Gemmatimonas sp.: one gene and its partner. The protein of the gene in region 2 interacts with the protein of the main gene of each other region in a pairwise test. Links are inferred from orthologs where the notes say so. Each region holds a gene or a part of one and is shown on either strand. Other genes may lie near its edges.

Region 1 (9,622 bases), on a different replicon or contig from region 2:
CATGCCGCCCGCGACGCTCGAGGAGGTGCTTCGCTCGCTCGCGGCTCAGCACGGGGCGTCGGAGCTGGACGTTATTCTCGCGGACGGTAGTCCGGATGGCAGCATGGCGACGATTCGGCATCGTTGTTTGCCGCAGGCGCGTCACATCTCGCTACCGGGTGGAAACCTGCCGGCGCTGAAGGCGGCCGCCATCCGTCAGGCCGAAGGCGATTTCGTCGCGATGCTCGACCCGAGCGACGCGGCTGACCCGGACTGGGCTGACCAGATCATCGCGGGCTTTGCCGATCCGGGCGTGACGGCCGTGGGCGGCGTCGTCCTGCAGGCGGGCTCGGATAGCGCCGGGAACGTGTCTGCCTATTTGTTCGAGTACGGCGCGTTCAATCCGCCGGTGACTCCGGGAGACACGCAGGGCGATCTCCCCGGCAACAACGTCGCGTATCGGCGGGCAGCGTTGACGGACACCTGTGCAGACATCCTGGCCGCGGAGGGCTTCAACAAGCCATTCGTACACGAGCGCATCCGCGCCGCGGGCGGCAGATTGGTGATCAGGCCATCGATGCGCGTGCGGCACCTGACGAACTACGCATTCATGGCGTTCGGCGTGCGGCGATTTCACTACGGCCGCTGCTTCGGCGCGACGCGCGTGCGACGGGCACCGCACGGGGAAAAATGGTTGTTTCGCCTTTTCGCACCCGCCGTTCCGCCGTTGCTGATGTCTCGACATCTCCGCCGCGCTTGGCAGCACCCCGCGAATCGCCGCCTACTGCCTCGAGCCGCGCTCGCGCTGTGCGGGGTCTGTGCGTGCTGGGGCATGGGCGAATGGCTCGGCTACTGGTTCGGACCCGGCCGTTCGTGCCAGGAGCTGTACTAGTGGCAACGCCGGCGATGAGTGTGGTGGTCGCCGGGTCGCGGCCGTCGGGGCCGCCGACCGGGCTTCTTCACGTGCTCGGTCCGGCACTACAGACGGGACGAATCGAATTGCTGTTGGCGACGGCGCGCGACGCGGGATCGCCGATCACGCCGAACACGCGTGTCGTGAAGTGCCGGGTAGGCAGCACGATACCGCAGATGCGCCTGCTGGGGATGCGCGCGGCGCGTGGCGGGCTGGTGGCGCTGACCGAGGACTTCTGTGTGCCGGCGCCCGGCTGGGTCGAGGCGTTGATCGAAGCGCATCGGCGTGAAGGCGCTGCCGTCGTCGGCGGACCGGTAGCACGCCGCACGGGCAGCGCTGCGGACTGGGCGCTGACCTTGATCGAGTACGGACGCTTCTTTCGCGGCGGGCCTGAGGGCACGGTCGGCGACCTTCCGTCGATCAACGTGGCGTACGACGCGGCGCAGTTGCGCGCCGTGCTGCCTGCAGATGCCGACGGCCTATTTGAAGTGGCGCTGCACGCGCGGCTGCGCGCAGCCGGTGCACGATTCTGGCGGGTGCCCGACGCGGTGATGTTCGACCACAGCACCACCGACGTGCGTCGCGCGGCCGCGGCGCAATTCCATCACGGCCGACTCTACGGCGGCGGGCGCGTGCAAGGTCACGGCTTGCTGACGCGGTTGACCCGAACGGCTCTCAGCCCAGGCATTCCGGCGGTCCTGCTGTCACGAATCGCCCGCGAAGTCGGCGCGGCGGGCCAGACTCCGCAGCTGCTGCGGGCGCTGCCTGCGCTGTCGATCTTGCTCGGCGCATGGTCAATTGGTGAAGCCGTCGGCTCCATACTTGGCGAAGGTCCGAGTGGGGCACGCTGGACAGGTTTGTGATGCACCGGCGAGGCGCTGATCCTCAACATGCCGGGACACACATCCGGTCATCATGGTCTGCTGGTGAAGCTGCGTGAGATGGGGCCCGTACTGATCACCGGAGACCTGTCGCACGTCCGCGAGAACTACGAGAGCGACGGAGTGCCCACCTTCAACACCGATCGTGCGGCGTCGCTCGCGAGTATCGATCGCTTCACGCGGATCGCGAAGAATCGCAAGGCGACGGTGATCATTCAGCATGATCGACCCGTCGCGTCGCTGGCGACCCCGCCGCGTGGCCCAAGAGCGGTACGAGCGACGTCGCGGTGGGCCGCATCGGGGCCGAGCGATTCATCGCCACCATCGAGCCGTGGCACGGCCATCAGGTCGTGGTGTACCGGCACCACGACGGCGCATGGGAGCCTCATGTGATTGATTCGACCATCGTCGACGGTCACGCGATCGCGGCGGGTGATTTTTCGCGCACCGGTCGCGACGACATCATCGTGGGCGAACGTGGTGGAAAACGGGGCGTATGCCTCTGCCGGCTCGAGAACGACGTCACCGACTCGTGGTCGAAGACGCCGCTCGACGCTGGTGGAATGGCTGCGGCTGGCTGTGCGGTCGCGGACTTGAACGGCGATACGCGACCTGACGTGATCTGCATCGGGAGTGCGACTGCAAATCTCAAATGGTATGAGAACCGGCCTTAGCTGGAGTGCCGGATCATACGGAGTGAGGTGGGGGGGCGGGCCCTCTCAGCCGTGCGTGCCGCCGTGCCCGCCGCCGGACGACTCCGACGACCCGCTGCCACCGGAACTCTTTGAACCGGTAGAGCCATACCCGTTGGCTTCCTTCTTCGCATGCTGCGACTTGGTGCTGCCCGTCTTACCGGGTCCGCCGCGCCCGCCCGACATTCCCTGCCGTTCCTTCGCGTGACCTTTGCCTTTCCCCGAGTCGTCGTTCGTGCGCGCCATGGTGATCTCCGCCGTGAAGTCGTGTACGCTGTTCAATGCCGGGCTCGTGGGACGCGTAGTTCGCATCGCCGCCGACGCTGCGTGCAGTGCACAACCGGTGCCGAGATCGTCGCCTGCGTTGCTGGTGCTCTCCGAGCGTCGATCCCGTTGCGTCGATTAGGCTGAAGGCCACGCAGCCTGATCGGCTTCCGCCACGCGAGGCGCCGGCCAACCGGTTGCCCCCGTCATCACCGCCACCGCATCCGCCATGGTGATCTCGCGCGTGTTCACCAGCGCCGCCCGACGCCCCATCCGCTGAATGTGAATCCGATCAGCCAGCTGAAACACGTGCGGCATGTTGTGACTTATGAGGATCACGCTCAACCCGCAGTCGCGCACCCGCGTGATGAGGTCGAGCACCATACCACTCTCTTTCACGCCGAGCGCAGCCGTAGGTTCGTCCAGAATCACCACGTGTCGCGCGAAGGCCACGCTGCGCGCCACGGCGATGCCTTGGCGCTGTCCGCCGGAGAGCGTCTCCACGGCCTGCGTGATGGAGCGAATCCCAATGCCGAGCTCGCGCAAATGTTCGGCCGCCTCACGTTGCATGCGTGGGCGATCGATGAGTCGCAGCAGCGACCCTGCAAGTCCCGTCCGACGATGCTCGCGCCCCAGAAATAGGTTCTCCGCGATCGACATCGCCGGCGCCAGCGCGAGATCCTGGTACACGGTCTCGATGCCCGCGCGACGGGCGTCTATGGGCCCGCCGAAGTGCACGCGCGCGCCGTCCAGCCAGATCTCGCCGCTGTCGGGAATCATGGCGCCCGACAGCGCCTTGATAAGCGACGACTTGCCCGCACCGTTGTCGCCGATCACGGCCATGATCTCGCCCGCGCGCACTTCGAAGTCGGTGCCATCGAGTGCCGTTACCTGGCCATAGCGCTTCACAAGGCCGTGCCCTTCCAGCACCATCGGCGCCGTTGCGTTGGGGGTACTCACGCTTTCCTCGACCACTGGTCAGTCGCCACGGCCAGAATCACCAGCACACCCGTCACCAGAATCTGATACACCGACGACACACCCATCAGCGTGAGTCCATTGCGGAACACGCCCACGATGAGTGCGCCCACCAGTGACCCCACTACGATGCCGCGTCCGCCAAACAGGCTCGTGCCGCCCAGCACCACGGCGGTGACGGTGTCGAGGTTCTCCGTTTGCCCGCTTTGCGGATCGCCGACGCCGGTGCGCGCGATCGACAGCAACGCCGCCGCGCCGGCGCACAGCCCAGACAGTGCGTACACGCTGAGTAACACGCGGTTGGTCCTGATGCCGGCTAATCGCGCGGCTTCGAGATTGTTGCCCACCGCATACACGTGCCTCCCGGCCGCCGTTTCGCGCAGCACGACGAACGCGAGCCCGTACAGCAGCAGCATGGCGAGGGCACCGTAGGCGATTGGCGTGTTGCCCACGCGCACGCTGTTCCCGAGCCACGTGAGCAGCGGCGGCAGGTCGGTAAACGTCTGCGCCCGTGACACGAGCTGCGTGACGGCGAAGGCGATGTTCATCGTGCCGAGGGTGACGATGAACGGCGGCAGCTTGATGCGCGTGACGAGGAGGCCGTTGATCATGCCGGCGATTGTCGTGACACCCATGCCGCCGGCGATGGCCATGGCCGGATGCCAACCGTGTTTCACCGCCAGCATGCTCATGACAATTGAGCCGAGCGCCATGATCATGCCGCAGGCGAGGTCGATACCGCCGGTGAGAATGACCAGCGTTTGCCCGACGGCCAGCACGCCGACCACCATGACTTGTTGCAGCACCAGCGACAGATTGGCGCCGGTCAGGAATCGCGGTGATTGCAGCGCAAAAAAGAGGCAGGCGAGCAGTAGCGCGACCAGCGGACCGGCGAAGGCCAGCCGCCGAGTGATCATTTGTCGCCCCAGCAAACCCCGAGTGCCTTCTCAGCGCCAAGGCTTGCCAAGCCGGCCACACTGTCTTTGGCGATCAACTGCACGCCGGTGTCGACGTAGCCACTCGCCTTCTTGGCCGACCTGATGAACGTCATCGCTGCCTCAACGCCCAACTCGGCCATGCGCAGCGGATACTGTTGCGCCGTCGCGGTGAGTGTGCCGTCCACGACATGCTGCACGCCGCGGCAGCTCCCATCGACCGAGACGATCAGCACGCCCTTCTCCTTGCCGGCATTCTTGAGTGCGGTGAAAGCGCCCGCCGCCGACGGCTCGTTCACCGTGTACACGACGTTGATATCGGGATGCGCCTGGAGGCAATTCTCGATGGCCGTCTGCCCCTTGGCCTGATCGCCCATCGCGTCGGTCATGCATACCACTTCCGGAGGCTGCGCGAGCTCGTTGCGCGCCTTCTCATACGACGGGAGCCCGAAGCCGCTCAGGAATCCGTTGTGGCGCTGCGCCCCAGTGGGATGCCCAGGAATGAGGTCGAGCGTGGCGATCCTAGCCGGTGTCGCCCCAAGGCGTGCCTTGGCGTACTGGCCGATCAGCTGTCCGGCTTTGTAGTTGTCGGTGGCGAACAGCGCGTCGGTGGCGTCGACCGGATCGGTCGGGCTATCGAGGGCGATCACCAGAATGCCGGCGTCCCGCGCCTTCCTGATGGCGGGCACAATGGCCTTCGAGTCGCTGGCGGAAATCAGAATGGCCTTGGCACCGGCGGCCATGAGGTTCTCGATGGCCGTGACCTGGCCGGCGTTGTCGCCATCGCTGCGACCGGCAGCGGCGATCAGCGTCGCCCCCTGCGCGGCAGCGGCCTGTTCGGCACCCTCCTTCATCTTCACGAAAAACGGATTCGACGCGGTCTTCGTGATCAGTCCGATTACCGGCTTGTCGTCCGCCTTGGGCGAGCAAGCGACGAGCAGCGGGAGGGCCAGGGCGATCAGGCGCTGGGTCGAGAATCGGGGCAGGGCAAGAATGCGCATAGGGGAGGAAATCAGCACGCAATTGCGAATTGGGCAAGAGAGGCCACGGGTGATTGCGCCGGACGATTGCGGTGCGCCCGTGCGAGTGACAGCCTTCCCACCATGAGACGATTGTCTATTCGATTCCTGATGGCGCTGGTGGTGATACTGACGGTGGTCGGTGGCACCGGCTGCCGCCTGCTCGGCCCTCAGAAGCCGTTGTCGGTGCGGCAGGAGATCTGGGCGCGCGTGGCGAAGGTGCCGGGGGCGCAGGTCTCCATTTCGATGCGCGACTTCGAGCGCGGCCGTGCCTTCGATCTGTACGCCGACACGGTGTACCACGCCGCCAGCATGATGAAGGTGCCGGTGCTCTTCGCGCTATTCGACGCGTTCGCCAAGGGTCGGCTGCGCCCCGAGCAGTCGATCCGCCTCACGAATCAGTTCCGATCGATTGCCGACTCGTCCACCTATGTGCTCGACCCGGCCGACGACAGCGACAGCACGGTGTACGCGCGCGTGGGACAGGATGTGTCGCTGCGCTGGCTGGCCGAGCGCATGATCACGCACTCCAGCAACCTGGCCACGAACACGCTGATCACGTTGCTCGAGCCCGCGAAGATCACGTCGCTCGCACGTGAGCTCGGCGCCCGGAACACCGTGGTGCTACGTGGCGTGGAGGATACGCCGGCCTTCCGGAAGGGCATGAACAACGTGACCACCGCCAGCGATCTGGTGATGCTGTTCGTCGCACTGCAATCGCGGCGGCTGGGGGACAGCACGGCCACGGCCGACATGCTCCGGATTCTCGAACAGCAGGCGTTCAACACGCAGATCCCGGCAGGATTGCCGCCCGGCACGCGCGTGGCGCACAAGACCGGCAGCATCACGGCGACGCGTCACGACGCGGGGCTGGTGTATCCGCCGGGGAAGGCGCCGTATGCCATCGCCATCCTCACGCGCAACATCGCGAATCCCGCCGTCGCCGACGCACTCACGGCGGATTGCTCACGTATCCTCTGGGAGTGGCTCGCCAAGTGAACGATCTCACCACCGGTTCCATCCCTCGCCACATCGTGCGCCTCGCGGTGCCGATGGCGCTCGGCATGATTTTCCAGACGTTGTACTTCCTCGTCGACCTCTTCTTCGTGGCGCGACTGGGCGACGCAGCCGTGGCCGGCGTGAGTGCCGCCGGCAATGTGCAGTTCATCATCATGTCGTTCACGCAGATTCTCGGCGTGAGTACGATGGCGCTTATTGCGCACGCGGTGGGCCGCAAGGATCAACCCGATGCGAATCTGGTGTTCAATCAGAGCGTGCTCTGGGCCTTTGTGTGCGGCATCGGGACGTTGATCTTCGGGTATGCGCTGTGCGGCCGCTACATGAGCGCGCTTGGTTCGAACGCTGAGACCATCGCCGCCGGTACGTCGTACCTGCGCTGGTACATCCCAGGGCTTGCGCTGCAGTTCGCGCTGGTATCCATGGGCAGTGCCTTGCGCGGCACCGGCATCGTGAAGCCCGGCATGTTGGTGCAGATGCTCACGGTCGTGCTGAATATCATCTTCGCGCCGATCTTCATTGCGGGGTGGGGCACCGGGCGGCCGCTTGGTGTCGCGGGCGCGGGGCTGGCGAGTTCACTGGCCATCGCCATCGGCGTGATTGCGACGGCGGTGTATTTCGTGCGACTCGAACATTACGTGACGTTCAAGCGCGAGCTGCTTTCGGTGCGCACCGACGTGCTCACGCGCATGCTGAAGATCGGTGTGCCGCCGGGTGCCGAGTTCGCCCTGATGTTCGTATTCACGGCGGTGATTTACACGGCCATCAAGCAGTTCGGCCCAGAGGCGCAGGCCGGCTATGGCATCGGGTCGCGCCTCATGCAGTCGATGTTCCTGCCAGCAATGGCGGTGGCGTTCTCGGCGGCGCCGATGGCTGGGCAGAACATGGGCGCTGGTCACCTCGACCGCGTGCGCGACACGTTCAAGTGGGCGGCGATCATGGGCAGCATCCCCATGGCGTTGCTCACACTGCTGTGTCAGTGGCGTCCCGAACTGCTGGTGCAGGGATTCACGAAGGAAGCAGCAGTGATTGCCGTGGCCTCGCAGTTCCTGGGCACGATCTCGTGGAATTTCGTGGCGTCCGGTTTGGGCTTCACGTGTGGTGGCATGTTCCAAGCACTCGGCAATACCGTGCCGTCGCTGATCGCCAGTGCCACGCGCCTCATCACGTTCGCTGTGCCGGTGTGGTGGTTGTCGCATCGCCCGGGCTTTCAGATCAAGCAGGTGTGGTATCTCTCGGTGATCACGATGACGCTGCAGGCGGCATTCACGCTGTGGCTGTTGCGCGGTGAGCTCCAGCGCAAGGAGTTGAAGATGGCCACGGCCCGGCTGGCGGTATGATGCGTTACGCTCGACGAGCCGTCGTGTTCGTGGCGTTGGCGATCGGATCCCTAGGCGCGCAGGAGACGCGCGCCGTCCCGACGCCGTGTCCCGACGGTATCCCCGCCACCGTCCAGTGCTCACTGGGCAAGGACAGCACCGGCGCGTTCTACTGGATCGCGATGCCGACGCCGTGGAAGAGGCGACTGGTGGTGCACGCGCATGGCGGGCCCGACCTCGGCGTCCCCGACGCCAAGGGCAGTGCCGACGATCTCACGCGGTGGAATATCTGGACGCGCATGGGCTTCGCCGTGGTGGCCAGTACGTATCGCCAAGGTGGTGTCGCGGTACGGTCGGCGGCGGAAGACGTGGAGCGCTCTCTGCAGCAATTCATCGCGCAGTTCGGCCGGCCCGAGCGCACGATTCTGCACGGGCAGTCGTGGGGCGCCGGCGTGGCGGCGCGTACGGCGGAGCTGTTCGGGGCGCGTGATATGCAGGGACGCGTTCCGTACGATGCCGTGCTGCTCACGAGCGGCGTCTTGGGTGGAGCCAGCTTATCGTACGACTTCCGGATGGATCTGCGCGTGGTGTATCAGGCGGTGTGTGGCGATCATCCGCGGGCCGACGAACCGCAGTATCCGTTGTGGCACGGCTTGCCCGTAGGCGCGAAGCTCACGCGCGGGCAGTTGGCCGATCGCGTGGACGCGTGCACCGGGGTACGGAAGCCGGCGGCCGCGCGCTCGCCAGAGCAGGCGCAACATCTGGCTACGATTCTCGCCGCGGTGCGCGTACCCGAGCGCACACTGATCGCACACCTGAACTGGGGTACCTGGCACTTTCAGGATATCGTGACGAAGCGGACGAGCGGTGCGAATCCGTTCACGACCACTGGCGTGACCTACGCCGGTGGTGCGGCGCTGAATGACAAGATCGCGCGCTACCTCGCTGATTCTGTAGCGGTTGCTACACTATCGGCCGATGCCGATCCCACCGGTCGTATTCCGGTGCCCGTGCTCACGATGCACGCCATCGACGATCCCACTGCGTTCGTCGAGCTCGAGAGTACGTTCCGTCACACCATGGAGCGCGCGGGCCGAGCCAAGGCGCTGGTGCAGCTGTTCACGCAGGACAGCGAGCACAGCTACCTGAGCGACGCCCAGTACGTGAGCGCCATGCACGCGCTGTTGGCGTGGGTGGAGCGGGGCGCCACACCAACACCAAAGGCCGTCGCCGCGTCGTGTGCACGCGTTGAGCCCACGTACGATCCGGCCAAAGGATGTCGATTCGTGCCATCGTATACGCCGGCGCCGCTGTCGTCGCGGGTGCCAAACAGAGCGAAACCGGGAAGCCCGAAGTGAACACGCCGTTCCATCATTGCCTGCGTCTGGCTGCGGCCTCCATGGCGCTGACGCTGTCAGCCGTGGCCGGCTGCCGACCGTCCGCGCCCTCGTCGCCGTCGGAAATGGCCGCGCAGTTCTACACGCTGCTCGATGGTCTCGGCGTAGACGGTGTTCCCGACTCGCTCGCGCTCGATGCCGTGCAGCCGTACCTCGATTCCACACTGGTAGGTTTGCTCGTTAAGGCGCGCCACGCACGTGATGATGCGTCGCGCCGCGCACCCGGCG
Region 2 (10,709 bases):
CGACGCCTCCAGCACGCGGACATCGTGCACGGCATGCACGGCGAGCCCGATGAGGCGCGATCCGTACTCGAGCAGGACGACCGACCCCGCCGTGACGGCACGCTCTCCCGACAAGAGCGCCTGCAGGTCCAGCACCGTGACGATTGCGCCCCGCACGTTGACAATGCCGCGAAGCACCGGCGGACTGCCGGGCACCCGACGGAGATCGGCGCTCCGGATGACCTCACGGACCTGCTCGACCGGAATGCCGAACGCATCCCGGTCGGCCACGACGACCAGCACCCGTGGGCGCTGCTCGTCGTGGTCGACGCCGCTAGTCGAGGGCGTCGTCGTGATCGTCCGGCTTGTGTCCGGGGAGGACTTCGTCGGTTTTGTAGAACCCGAAGACATCGAGCGGATCCTGGTGCGTGGCGAGTTCCGGCATGAGGCTAACCACCGACAGCGACTGACGAAGATCCTCCGGGAGCGGAGAACGCAGATCGACCGGGGCGCCGGTTACTGGATGGCGGAAGCGCAACCAGGCGGCGTGCAGGAAGTGCCTTTTCCCGGGTAAGTCCACCAAGCGCCGACCGCCGCCTCCCCCGTATGTGTCATCACCGACCACCGGGTGGCCGATCGACGACAAGTGCACACGGATCTGATGCGTCCGGCCGCTGTGCAGGTGGGCCCGCAACAGGTCGGCCGAGTCGAAGCGACCGAGGCGCACGAAATCCGTTCGCGACATCCGTCCATCAGGGACGATCGTCATCTTGGTTCGGTCTCGTGGATCGCGGCCGATCGGCTTTTCCACCGAAATGTTGTCGGTAGCCAGATGTCCCCAGCACAGCGCCACGTAGCGGCGCGTCACTTTGCGGGCGGCCAGCGCCGCACTGAGCGACCGATGGGCGGCGTCGGTCTTGGCCACGATCAGCAGTCCAGAGGTGTCCTTATCGAGGCGATGCACCAGACCCGCGCGCTCCTCGCTGCCGCCGTCGGCCAGCGGCTCACCGCGACCGATCAGGGCGTTCACCAGCGTCCCCGTCCAGTTGCCTGGCGCGGGATGCACCACCATGCCGGCAGCCTTGTCGACCACGAGCAGATATTCGTCTTCGTAGACGATATCGAGCGGGATGTTCTCCGGCACGATATCCCGGCCCGGCGGCGGCGGAATGACGACGTGCAGCGAATCGCCGGCCAGGCTGCGATACGACGCCTTCTCGGCCTTGCCGTTGACCGTCACGTGTCCGTTCGCGATCAGCGTCGCGGACTGCGTCCGCGACAGCTCGCAGCGGCGTGACACGAGCAGATCGAGCCGTTCACCCACGTCTCCGCTGTCATTCGTGACGTCGAAGTCGTGTACGACTCCCGGATTGGCGTTCACGACGCCGCCGCTTGCTGCTGTGCCTTGTCCAACTGCCACAATGCGATCACGAGACAACCTGCTCCGATGGTAACGGCAGTGTCGGCCACGTTGAACGTCCAGAAGCGGACGTCGCCGAAGCCGATATCGATGAAATCCACAACGCCGTCTCGCAGCCGAATACGATCGAGCAGGTTGCCGATGGCCCCCCCGACCACGACGGGCACGCCAAACGCGGCGAGCCGTGAGATCCGGGTGAGGTCGGCCGTGGCGCGAATCAGCACCACGACAATCACGACGCTGAGCGCCGCAAAAATCCAGCGTGACGCAGGACCGAGGTGCATGCCGAAGGCCGCCCCCGGGTTGTACGCCAGCGTGAAACGCACCACGTCGCCGATGATCCGATGTGGAATATGGCGTGGTGCGAGGTACTCCACGGCGAGCGCCTTCGAGATCGCGTCGGCCGCTGTCACGAGGAAGACGAGCGTCCAGAATCGCGCCGTGGAAGCCGCCGCCGGCACATCGTTAACGACGGCCGACGCGGTGGCACTACGGGTCGGGTTGGTCATCGCGTCAGGTCGGCCGATTCTGTCGCCGCCGCCGCCGCGGCCGCGGCCGTCTCGCGCTTCTCTTCGCCCCACAACACCAGCGCTAGCAGAAACGCGCCGCCGCTGACGGCCATGTCGGCCACATTGAACGTGGGCCAGCGATGCGCCCCGAACCCGATATCGATGAAATCGACGACGCCCAAATCCGACCGGATCCGGTCGATCACATTACCGAGGGCACCCGCCGCCACGAGCGAAACGGCGAGCGCCTTGCGCAAGTCGTCTTGCGCCGTTTGCTGATAGAGGCGCCACAGGATCACGAGGGCGCCAAGCGTGAGCGCCATGAAGATCCAGCGCGAGTAGTCGCCCAGGTGCAGCCCGAAAGCCGCCCCGGGGTTGTAGACGAGCGCGAACCGGAACCAGTTCCCGAACACCGGATTGGATCCGCCGGCGGGCGCGAGCGTCGCGACCGCCACGGCCTTGGTGATCAGGTCGAGAACGAGGACAACCAGCAGGACAGGAATAGCGACGAGTGCCTTCACATCAGCCCTTTTTGGCGTCTTCCTCACGCTGCTTGCACGCAAAGCAGTAGCGCGCATGCGGCAAGGCGTCGAGTCGCTCGAAAGCGATGTCTTCCCCACACTGGTGGCATTTGCCGAAGGTCTCGGGCGACTTGTATAGACGACGCAGCGCCTGATCGATGTGGAAGAGGAAACGACCTTCCTGCGACGCGAACAGGAACGCCTTTTCGCGTTCCATGGCGTCGGTCCCCTGATCGGCCATATGGAAGGAGTAGGCGCTGGTATCGCCGTCGGCGTCACCGTTCGGTCCAAACGCTTCCCCGTGGTGCCCGAGCTCCTTCAGCACGCGCTTGCGCTCTTCGAGCAACCGCTTCTCGAAATGCTGCAACTGCTTTTTGGGCATCGGCTTCGACTTCTTGCCGTCCTTCGACGCGGCGTTGGATCCAGCCATTACGACCCTTCCTTGGTGAGCGCGAGGCGGATCGAACGTCCATCGACGTCCACCACCTGCGTCGCGGTCCACGTGGAACCGTTGCCATCTGCATGGAACGGCGAGCCTGCCTCCGTGCCGACCAGCAATCGCACGGCGAGCACCTCGTCGGCAATGCGTCCACGATGCGTGGCCACAGCGCCCTCCAGCTCCTCATCGCCGGCGATCGCCACCGCGATGCGGTCACTCACGTCCAGCTGCGCTTCCTTCCGGAGGCGTTGCACCTTGCTGATCACTTCGCGTGCCAGGCCTTCCGCCCGCAACTCCGGCGTAATCGTGGGGTCGAGCGCGACCCCGTATCCCCCGTTCTCCTGAACCACGGCGGCTCCCGAGGCGCGACGGATGATGGCGACGTCGTCGGGGGCAATCAAGCGTGGAATGCCCTCGACCTCGATCGTGACCGACTCGCCACCCGCCAATATACGGATGAGCTCGACTGGCATGTCGGGCACCGCCGCCGCCACCAGCGGTGTTTCCTTGCCGAACTTTTTGCCGAGCGTCCGGAAGTTGCCCTTCACCTCGAGCGACACCAGGGCGTCGGTCGAGCGCACGAACTCCACCAGCTTCACATTGATCTCGGACGCCAGCAACGCGCCCAGCTCCGATGCCGGTCCTGGATTACCGGGCACGACGCACTGCACCGACGGGAGCGGCTGACGCACGTTGATATCGGCCACATCGCGAGCCGCCCGCGCCAACCCCGCCAGCGTCCGGATGTCGTCCATCGCCGCCTCGAGCGTGTCGTCGACCGGCGTTCGGTCTGCCCGCGTATACGACGCGAGGTGCACCGAGGTTCCGGTCAGGGCCCGGTGCACGGCATCGGTCATGAACGGCGCGAACGGCGCCAGCAACCGGCACGTGACGGCCAGCACTTCGTGCAGCGTGGCGAACGCCGCCCGGTTGTCGGCGCTGTCTATTTCATAGAAGCGGGCACGCGACTGGCGGACGTACCACTTGGACACGTCGTCATCCATGAACTGCATCACACGCCGCGCGGCCAGTGTGGCGTCGTAATTGTTCAGATGCGCATCGACTTCGGCTTCCACGCGCGTAAGACGGGACAGAATCCAGCGATCGAGCGCCGGACGGTCGGCCACGGCCGGATCGTTCGCACTTGGGCTCCACCCGAAGTTGGCGTACTGCGCGAAGATGCCGTTGTAGACATTGCGGAAGGTGAGCAGGAAGCGTCCCGCCGTTTCGCGGATCGCGTTCTCGTCGAAGCGACGCGGCACCCACACCTGACTAGTGGCCACGAGGAACAGGCGCACCGCATCCGCCCCGTGTCGCTCGAGCACGTGCCATGGGTCGACGGTGTTGCCCTTGCTCTTCGACATCTTTTGCCCCTGCGCATCGAGCACGAGATCATTCACGACCACGTGGCGATACGGCGCGGCCGTACGATCGGCGTTGTTGGGCAACGCATCGCCAAGCCCAGTCGCGATGGCGATGAGCGAGTAGAACCAGCCGCGCGTCTGATCGACCCCTTCGCAGATGAAGTCGGCCGGGAACTGCGCCTCGACCTTGTCGCGGTTCTCGAAGGGATAGTGCCACTGCGCGAACGGCATGGAGCCCGAGTCGAACCAGGTGTCGATGACTTCCGGCACGCGACGCATGGTGCCCTTCCCCGACGGGGCCGGCCACGTGTACTGGTCGATGTGCGGCTTGTGCGGATCGAAATCCTCGGGCAGCGGCCGGCCGATGCGCGCGGCGAGATCGGCGTAACTGCCGATCACGTCGATCTCGGTGGCGTCTTCGTCGTTCACCCACACCGGGAGCGGCGTACCCCAGTAGCGGTCGCGCGAGATCGCCCAATCCACGTTGTTGGCCAGCCACTCACCGAAGCGGCCCGTGCCGACCTCGTTCGGATGCCAATCGACCGCCGCGTTGCGCGCCATCAGGCTTTCGCGCACGGCGGTGGTGCGTACGAACCACGAGCCACGCGCGTAGTACAGCAGTGGGGTGCCGCAGCGCCAACAGTGCGGATACGAGTGCGTGAAGGTCGTCGCCTTCCACAGCACGTCGCGCTCACGCAGCACTTCGATGATGCGCGCATCGGCCTTCTTGACGAACACGCCACCCACTTCCGGCACGTCGTCGGTGAACTCGCCGCGCGCCGTGACGGGCTGCAGGAAGGCGAGTCCATGACGCTGCCCGGCGCTATAGTCGTCGGCACCGAACGCCGGCGCCATGTGCACCACGCCGCTGCCGTCTTCCGCACTTACGAAATCTTCCGTCACGATGACTTCGTGACGGCCCTCGTCGGGATACGGCACCCAATCCAGCGGACGGCGATAGCGCTTGCCCGACAGGTCGGCGCCGGTCATCTGCCCGGTCACGTCCCAGCGATCGGCCCAGTCGGCACCGAGCACACCGGGTACGCGTGCTTCAGCCAAAATGATCGTCCACTCGGCGCCGCTCTTCTTGCGCAGTTCGATGTACGTGAGCGTGGGATTCACCGCGAGGGCGGTGTTCGACACCAGCGTCCACGGCGTGGTCGTCCACACCAGAATGCGACGACGCTGGGCCGGCGCGTGGCCATGCTCATCGAGCAAATCGAGCGCCACGTACACGCTCGGATCGTCGACGTCGTCGTAGCCCTGCGCCACCTCGTGGCTGGACAGCGCGGTGCCACAGCGCGCGCAGTACGGCAGGATCTTGTGCCCGCGCACCAGCAGCGACTTCTCGTGCAGCGTGCGCAGCGCCCACCACACCGACTCGACGAAGTTGTGCGAGTACGTGACGTACGGATCGTCGTAGTCGAGCCAATACGCCGTACGCTGCGATAACTTTTCCCAGTCGCCGCGGTACTTGAACACACTCTCGCGACAGCGCCGGTTGAACTCCGCCACGCCGGTTTGTTCGATCAACTGCTTGCCGCCAAGCTTCGCGATCTCCGAGGGATCGACGCCCTGCCGTGCCGCCTCTTCGCGCTGCAGCTCCTTCTCGACTTCGATTTCCACCGGCAGGCCGTGCGTGTCCCACCCGGCCTTCCGCGGCACGAAGTACCCCTGCATCGCACGGTGGCGGCAGAAGAGGTCCTTGATCGTGCGCGAGAACACGTGGTGAATGCCCGGGCGTCCGTTGGCCGTGGGCGGCCCCTCGTAGAACACGAACGGCGTGGCACCGGCGCGCGCGGCCTGTGCCCGCTCGAATAGCTGCTCGGCCTCCCAGCGCGCGAGCAGTTCCTGCTCGAAGGCGTCAGCGCCCGAGTCGGGGAGGAGCGGATACGTAGCGGTGTCCTGCGGTGCGGTCATGAGAGCGGGTAATTCGGAGCGTTCAGTCAGGCGGAGAAACGGCGCGGCGCGGACTTACAATCGCGCGATCACACCCTTCACGACGGTAGCAAGCTTGGGTTCGGCCGAACGGGCCACGCCCACGATCTGGGCGAGACTGGCCGGTTCGAGCGCATCGGGTAGGCACTTGTCGGTAATGATGGAGAGCCCCAGCACCCGCATGCCGCCGTGCAGCGCCACGATCACTTCCGGCACCGTGCTCATACCCACCACGTCGGCACCGATTCCACGCAAAAAGCGATACTCCGAGCGCGTTTCCAGATTGGGCCCCTGCACGGCCACGTACACGCCTTCGCGCAACGTGATGCCGTGCTGCGACGCCACCTCGCGCGCGAGCGCGCGCAACGCCGGATCATACGGTTCCGACATGTCGGGAAAGCGCGCGCCCAGCGTATCGTCGTTCGGACCGATGAGGGGATTGTCGCCCAGCAGATTGATGTGATCGGCGATCACCATCAGATCACCCGCGGCCCACAACGGATGCATGCCGCCGCAGGCGTTGCTCACGATCAGCGTGTCGGCGCCGAGCGCGCGGAGCACGCGCACGGGGAACGTGACCTGCTGCAGCGAGTAGCCTTCGTAGCGGTGGAAGCGGCCCTGCATCGCCACCACCGTCTTGCCGCCCAAGGTGCCGCACAACAGGCGACCCTTGTGCGATTCGACGGTGGACAGCGGAAAGTTCGGCAGGTCCTTGTATTCGATCGTCTGCTCCACGTCGATCTCGTCGGCCAGGCCACCAAGACCGGTGCCGAGGATGATCGCCACGTCGATCGGGCGCGGGAAGCGCGCGCGCACGGCCTGTGCGCACGCTTCGATACGCTCGCGAGCGTGCAAGCCGAGCGCGGGATGCGACAGTCCGACGGCCGTGTGTTCCTGCGTGTACTGCAGCGACGGCCGTGAATTCTGCGAGGCGCTCATGAGTCATCCTCGACGACATCGAGCCACGACGGCGTGGGGGCCGCGGGGCGTCGGGGCAACTCGCGGATCTCCTGTACCACCGAGGGCTCCGCGCGCACCGCCGACATCGTGCGGGGCGTAGTGAAATCGGGGATCGGTTCAGATTCCGCCGCGTTCAACTCGGTGAGCTGACGTTCGAGATGATGGCGCAGCTGCGCGAGGTAGCTGCGACGCGTGCGCCAGAGCGCCTGCACCTCGTCTTCGGTCCGACGCAGTTCATCGCGCACGCCCTGCAGCAGCTTGTCGGCTTCGGCCTGCGCTTCCCGCAGAATGAGCTGGGCTTCGCGCTCGGCCTGCTCCTTGATTTCGCCACGCAATTGCTGCGCACTCACGAGCGCCTCGTTCAGCGCCTTGTCGCGATCCCGAAACGACTTCAGCTGCTCATGAAAGTTGCGCGCCTTCTGATCGAGCTCCTGATTGGCGCGCGACATGCGCTCCAGTTCCTCGGCAACCTGCTCGCGGAACTGGTCCACACGTGCGCGGTCGTAGCCACGCAGTGCGTTGCCGAAATCGAAGCGCCGCGCGTCCAGCGCGGTGAGATGGAAGCCTTGGTAGCCGTCGTCCGCCATGCGAATTCCTGGGTGAATCAGGTCCGACTGCCGAACAGCACTGTGCCCAGCCGTACGTGCGTTGCGCCTTCTTCGACAGCGACTTCGTAGTCGCCCGACATGCCCATGCTCAGCCACTCGGCGCCAAACCCGGCCGCCTGCAGCTGTGTCCGCGCGTCCCGCGTGCCACGAAAGACAGCGCGCAACACCGACTCGTCGGCATCGAACGGCGCCATCGTCATGACACCCCGAACCCGCAGATTGCTGCATACGTGGAGGCGCTCAGCGATGGTTGGCAGGTCGTGCGGCGCGAACCCACTCTTGGTGGACTCGCCGCTCACGTTGACCTGCACCAGCACTTCGAGCACCCGCTGCGCCTCGCCAGCCGCCTCGTCGAGTGCCACGGCGAGCCGTTCGCTATCAAGACTGTGGACGAGATCGAACTTGGCGGCGTTCTTCGCCTTGTTACGCTGAAGGTGACCAATCAGGTGCCAGCGGACCGGCACCGTCACCTGCGCCATCTTTGATTCGGCTTCCTGCACTTTGTTTTCCCCGACATCGTGCACGCCGGCGTCCCACGCCGCCGTGACCGCGTCGGGGCCGTGCGTCTTCGTGACCGCGATCAGAGTGACATCCTGTCCGTGTCCTCCCCGTTCGCGTGCCGCGGCAATGCGCTCACGAACCTCCGCCACCATCGTTGCGACATGGTCCGAAATTGGCATAGCACATAAGGTTAGGGAGCATTGCACGACGACACAAGTAACGGGTCGTCGAACCGCTGCACTTGCGTGCACCGCAGCAGCGCCTGCATCTGCGTCACGGCGGCATCGGCGCCCGCCGGAATCGGCGCGAGCGCCGAGCGCGGGAGCTGCTCCCGTGCCCGCGCCAAGGCGGCCGCGTCGAGCGCGATCGCACCAGGTGCGGTCGTCGCCGACGGCGCATACACCAGCCCCTGCAGCGCCCAGCCCTGTGTCCGATCCACGCGGTCGCGATCAATACGCGACAGCAGCGCGCTCACGCGTACGTCGCGCCCGTCGTCGGTGGCGTGAACCATGATCGCGCGGAGCGTCGCCTCGAGTCCGGGCCAGGTGCGTACCGCCTCGGGCGGCAACAGCCGTCGCTCGGCAAGCGCTTCCCGATACCAGGTCGCGCCAAGCAGCGGCACGGTGACCACGGTCACATCCAGCCGATAATCCTCCACCTGCTGCAGATACCAGAGGGGAAACGTGTCGTTGTCACCGGCGGCCAGGAGCACACCCCGCTGCGGCACGGCGTCGAGCAAAAGTCGCGCGTACGTGCGCGGCAACGACGCGATCGGTTCACGGGTGCGATCCATCACCGTGCGATTCGCCACCAGCGGCACCGCGCCGATCAACAACGGCAATGCGGCGATCGGCGCGGGCAAACGCTTCGCGATGCTCGCCGAGATCGCGGCGAGGCCGGCCCCGGCCAACAGTCCCCAACTCCAGAAGCCGAGCACGAAGAAGTAGTCGCGTTCGCGCGCCTCGTGCACGGCGCCGGGCGGAATGAAGCTGCCGCCGAACGTGGGGCCAGCGCGCATGTTGAGCCAGAAGGCCACGCCCGCGGTGCCGCAGAGCAGCAGTACCGCCATCGCCCGACCCACGCGGGCCTCGTGACGCCACACCGCGCGTAGACCGAGCGCCGCCAGCCACACGAACGAGAGGGTAAGCATCGTCCGGGGAACCGACGGCGTCGGGAACGGATGGACGCCGAACGCGATCTGCCAGTCGGCCCATTCGAACACGTTGCCCAACTGCAGCCAGATCGGCGCCATCCGCGGCAGCAGTCCCGCCACGTCGTACTGCTCGCGGCGCAGCACCGCCGCCAGCGCCAGCAGCGAATCGGGATGCCCCGACGCCAGCTCGGCCCCTGCCGCGTACAGCAGCGGCAGCACCGCGACGGCCGATAGGCCAAGCAAGCCGAGCGCGCCCCAGCCCACGACGTCGATGAGGCGAACGCGCGGACCGGCCCAGGCAAACACGAGCGCCGCCGGCAGGGCCACCAGCACGCTCAAATGCAACGGCACCGCGAGGGCCGCGATAAACACGACGAGGGCGCGAGCGCGCTGGCGCGCATGGTCTGCCACGCCCGGACGGCCAGCGAACTCGCCCGCCGCCAGCATCAGCGCCGAGAAGAGTAGCGACACCGCATACACCTCGGTCTCGGTGGCGTTGCTCCACACGGTGGTCATCGTGCCGGCGACCACCGCGCCCACCACCGCGCCCCGTGAGCCGATCCACCGCTGCAGCATCGCGGCGCCGACGCCGCCCACCCAAGCGCTCGCCAACACCGAGAGCATGGTCACCGCGCGGGCCGGACCGGTATTGGAGAACGCCTTCGAGACCACGTGCGCGATGAGCACCCACAGCGGCGTCCCGGGGGGATGCGGAATGCCCAGCGTGCGCGCGGCGGTCACGAGTTCGGTAGCATCCCAGAATGTGAGATCGGGCGCTGCCGTGGCGAGATAGGCCGAAAAGAGCACCACCATCGCCAGCACCGGGGCGATGACCGTTCTGGGCATCTGAACGCGCGCGCGCGGCAACGCAGGTCGCGCGGTCATCCGGTGGACTTCACGGCGCGACCGGCGAGCAGATCACGCAGCTGCACCGGCGTCAGCCGAACCTGCAAGGCGCCGTCGCGTGCCACCGACACCACGGCTGTTTCCTCGGAGACGACGATCACGATGGCATCCGTCTCTTCAGCGAGTCCCAAGGCCGCGCGATGGCGTGTGCCAAGGGAGCGATGTCCCACGGCACCTTGCGACAGCGGCAGAATGCAGCCGGCGCCGACGATCGTGTCGCCACGAATGATCACGGCGCCATCGTGCAGCGGCGAATAGGGCGTGAAGATCGTCGTGAGCAGATCAGCCGATACTTTCGCCTGCAGCGACGACCCACTGTCGATGAAATCGGACAGCGGCACATCGCGTTCGATGGCGATGATCGCGCCCACACCCGAGCGCGACAGCCGGTCGACGGCATCGGCAATGTCG

What was found.
Region 1: the proteins of ileS (region 2) and RMP10_RS18915 interact in binary tests that used the Escherichia coli proteins (3 or more experiments, as listed by UniProt). The link is inferred for Gemmatimonas sp. from one-to-one orthologs.

What each region holds. Positions count from the first base shown.
Region 1 is NZ_JANPLK010000077.1:76,910-86,531, reverse strand. What follows is about bases 3,633-6,419. They hold RMP10_RS18915 (sugar ABC transporter substrate-binding protein), read right to left. Parts: upstream 5,644-6,419; coding sequence 4,621-5,643; downstream 3,633-4,620. Other genes in these bases: RMP10_RS18910 (serine hydrolase), read left to right, coding at 5,746-6,419; RMP10_RS18920 (ABC transporter permease), read right to left, coding at 3,686-4,624; RMP10_RS18925 (ATP-binding cassette domain-containing protein), read right to left, coding at 3,633-3,689. Outside these bases: RMP10_RS18950 (glycosyltransferase), read left to right, coding at 1-871; RMP10_RS18945 (glycosyltransferase), read left to right, coding at 871-1,755; RMP10_RS18940 (MBL fold metallo-hydrolase), read left to right, coding at 1,783-2,166; RMP10_RS18935 (FG-GAP-like repeat-containing protein), read left to right, coding at 2,163-2,447; RMP10_RS18930 (hypothetical protein), read right to left, coding at 2,493-2,777; more of RMP10_RS18925, read right to left, coding at 2,868-3,632; more of RMP10_RS18910, read left to right, coding at 6,420-6,660; RMP10_RS18905 (MATE family efflux transporter), read left to right, coding at 6,657-8,018; RMP10_RS18900 (hypothetical protein), read left to right, coding at 8,015-9,355; RMP10_RS18895 (hypothetical protein), read left to right, coding at 9,352-9,622. UniProt on the Escherichia coli protein: Part of the ABC transporter complex RbsABC involved in ribose import. Binds ribose. Also serves as the primary chemoreceptor for chemotaxis.
Region 2 is NZ_JANPLK010000014.1:123,369-134,077, forward strand. Bases 2,659-6,532 are described here. They hold ileS (isoleucine--tRNA ligase), read right to left. Parts: upstream 6,153-6,532; coding sequence 2,859-6,152; downstream 2,659-2,858. Other genes in these bases: RMP10_RS04700 (TraR/DksA C4-type zinc finger protein), read right to left, coding at 2,659-2,859; RMP10_RS04710 (purine-nucleoside phosphorylase), read right to left, coding at 6,207-6,532. Also shown: RMP10_RS04680 (chemotaxis protein CheW), read right to left, coding at 1-282; RMP10_RS04685 (RluA family pseudouridine synthase), read right to left, coding at 314-1,360; lspA (signal peptidase II), read right to left, coding at 1,357-1,908; lspA (signal peptidase II), read right to left, coding at 1,905-2,429; more of RMP10_RS04700, read right to left, coding at 2,431-2,658; more of RMP10_RS04710, read right to left, coding at 6,533-7,025; RMP10_RS04715 (DivIVA domain-containing protein), read right to left, coding at 7,106-7,717; RMP10_RS04720 (YggS family pyridoxal phosphate-dependent enzyme), read right to left, coding at 7,735-8,418; RMP10_RS04725 (DUF2723 domain-containing protein), read right to left, coding at 8,430-10,277; diadenylate cyclase CdaA, read right to left, coding at 10,274-10,709. UniProt on the Escherichia coli protein: Catalyzes the attachment of isoleucine to tRNA(Ile). As IleRS can inadvertently accommodate and process structurally similar amino acids such as valine, to avoid such errors it has two additional distinct tRNA(Ile)-dependent editing activities.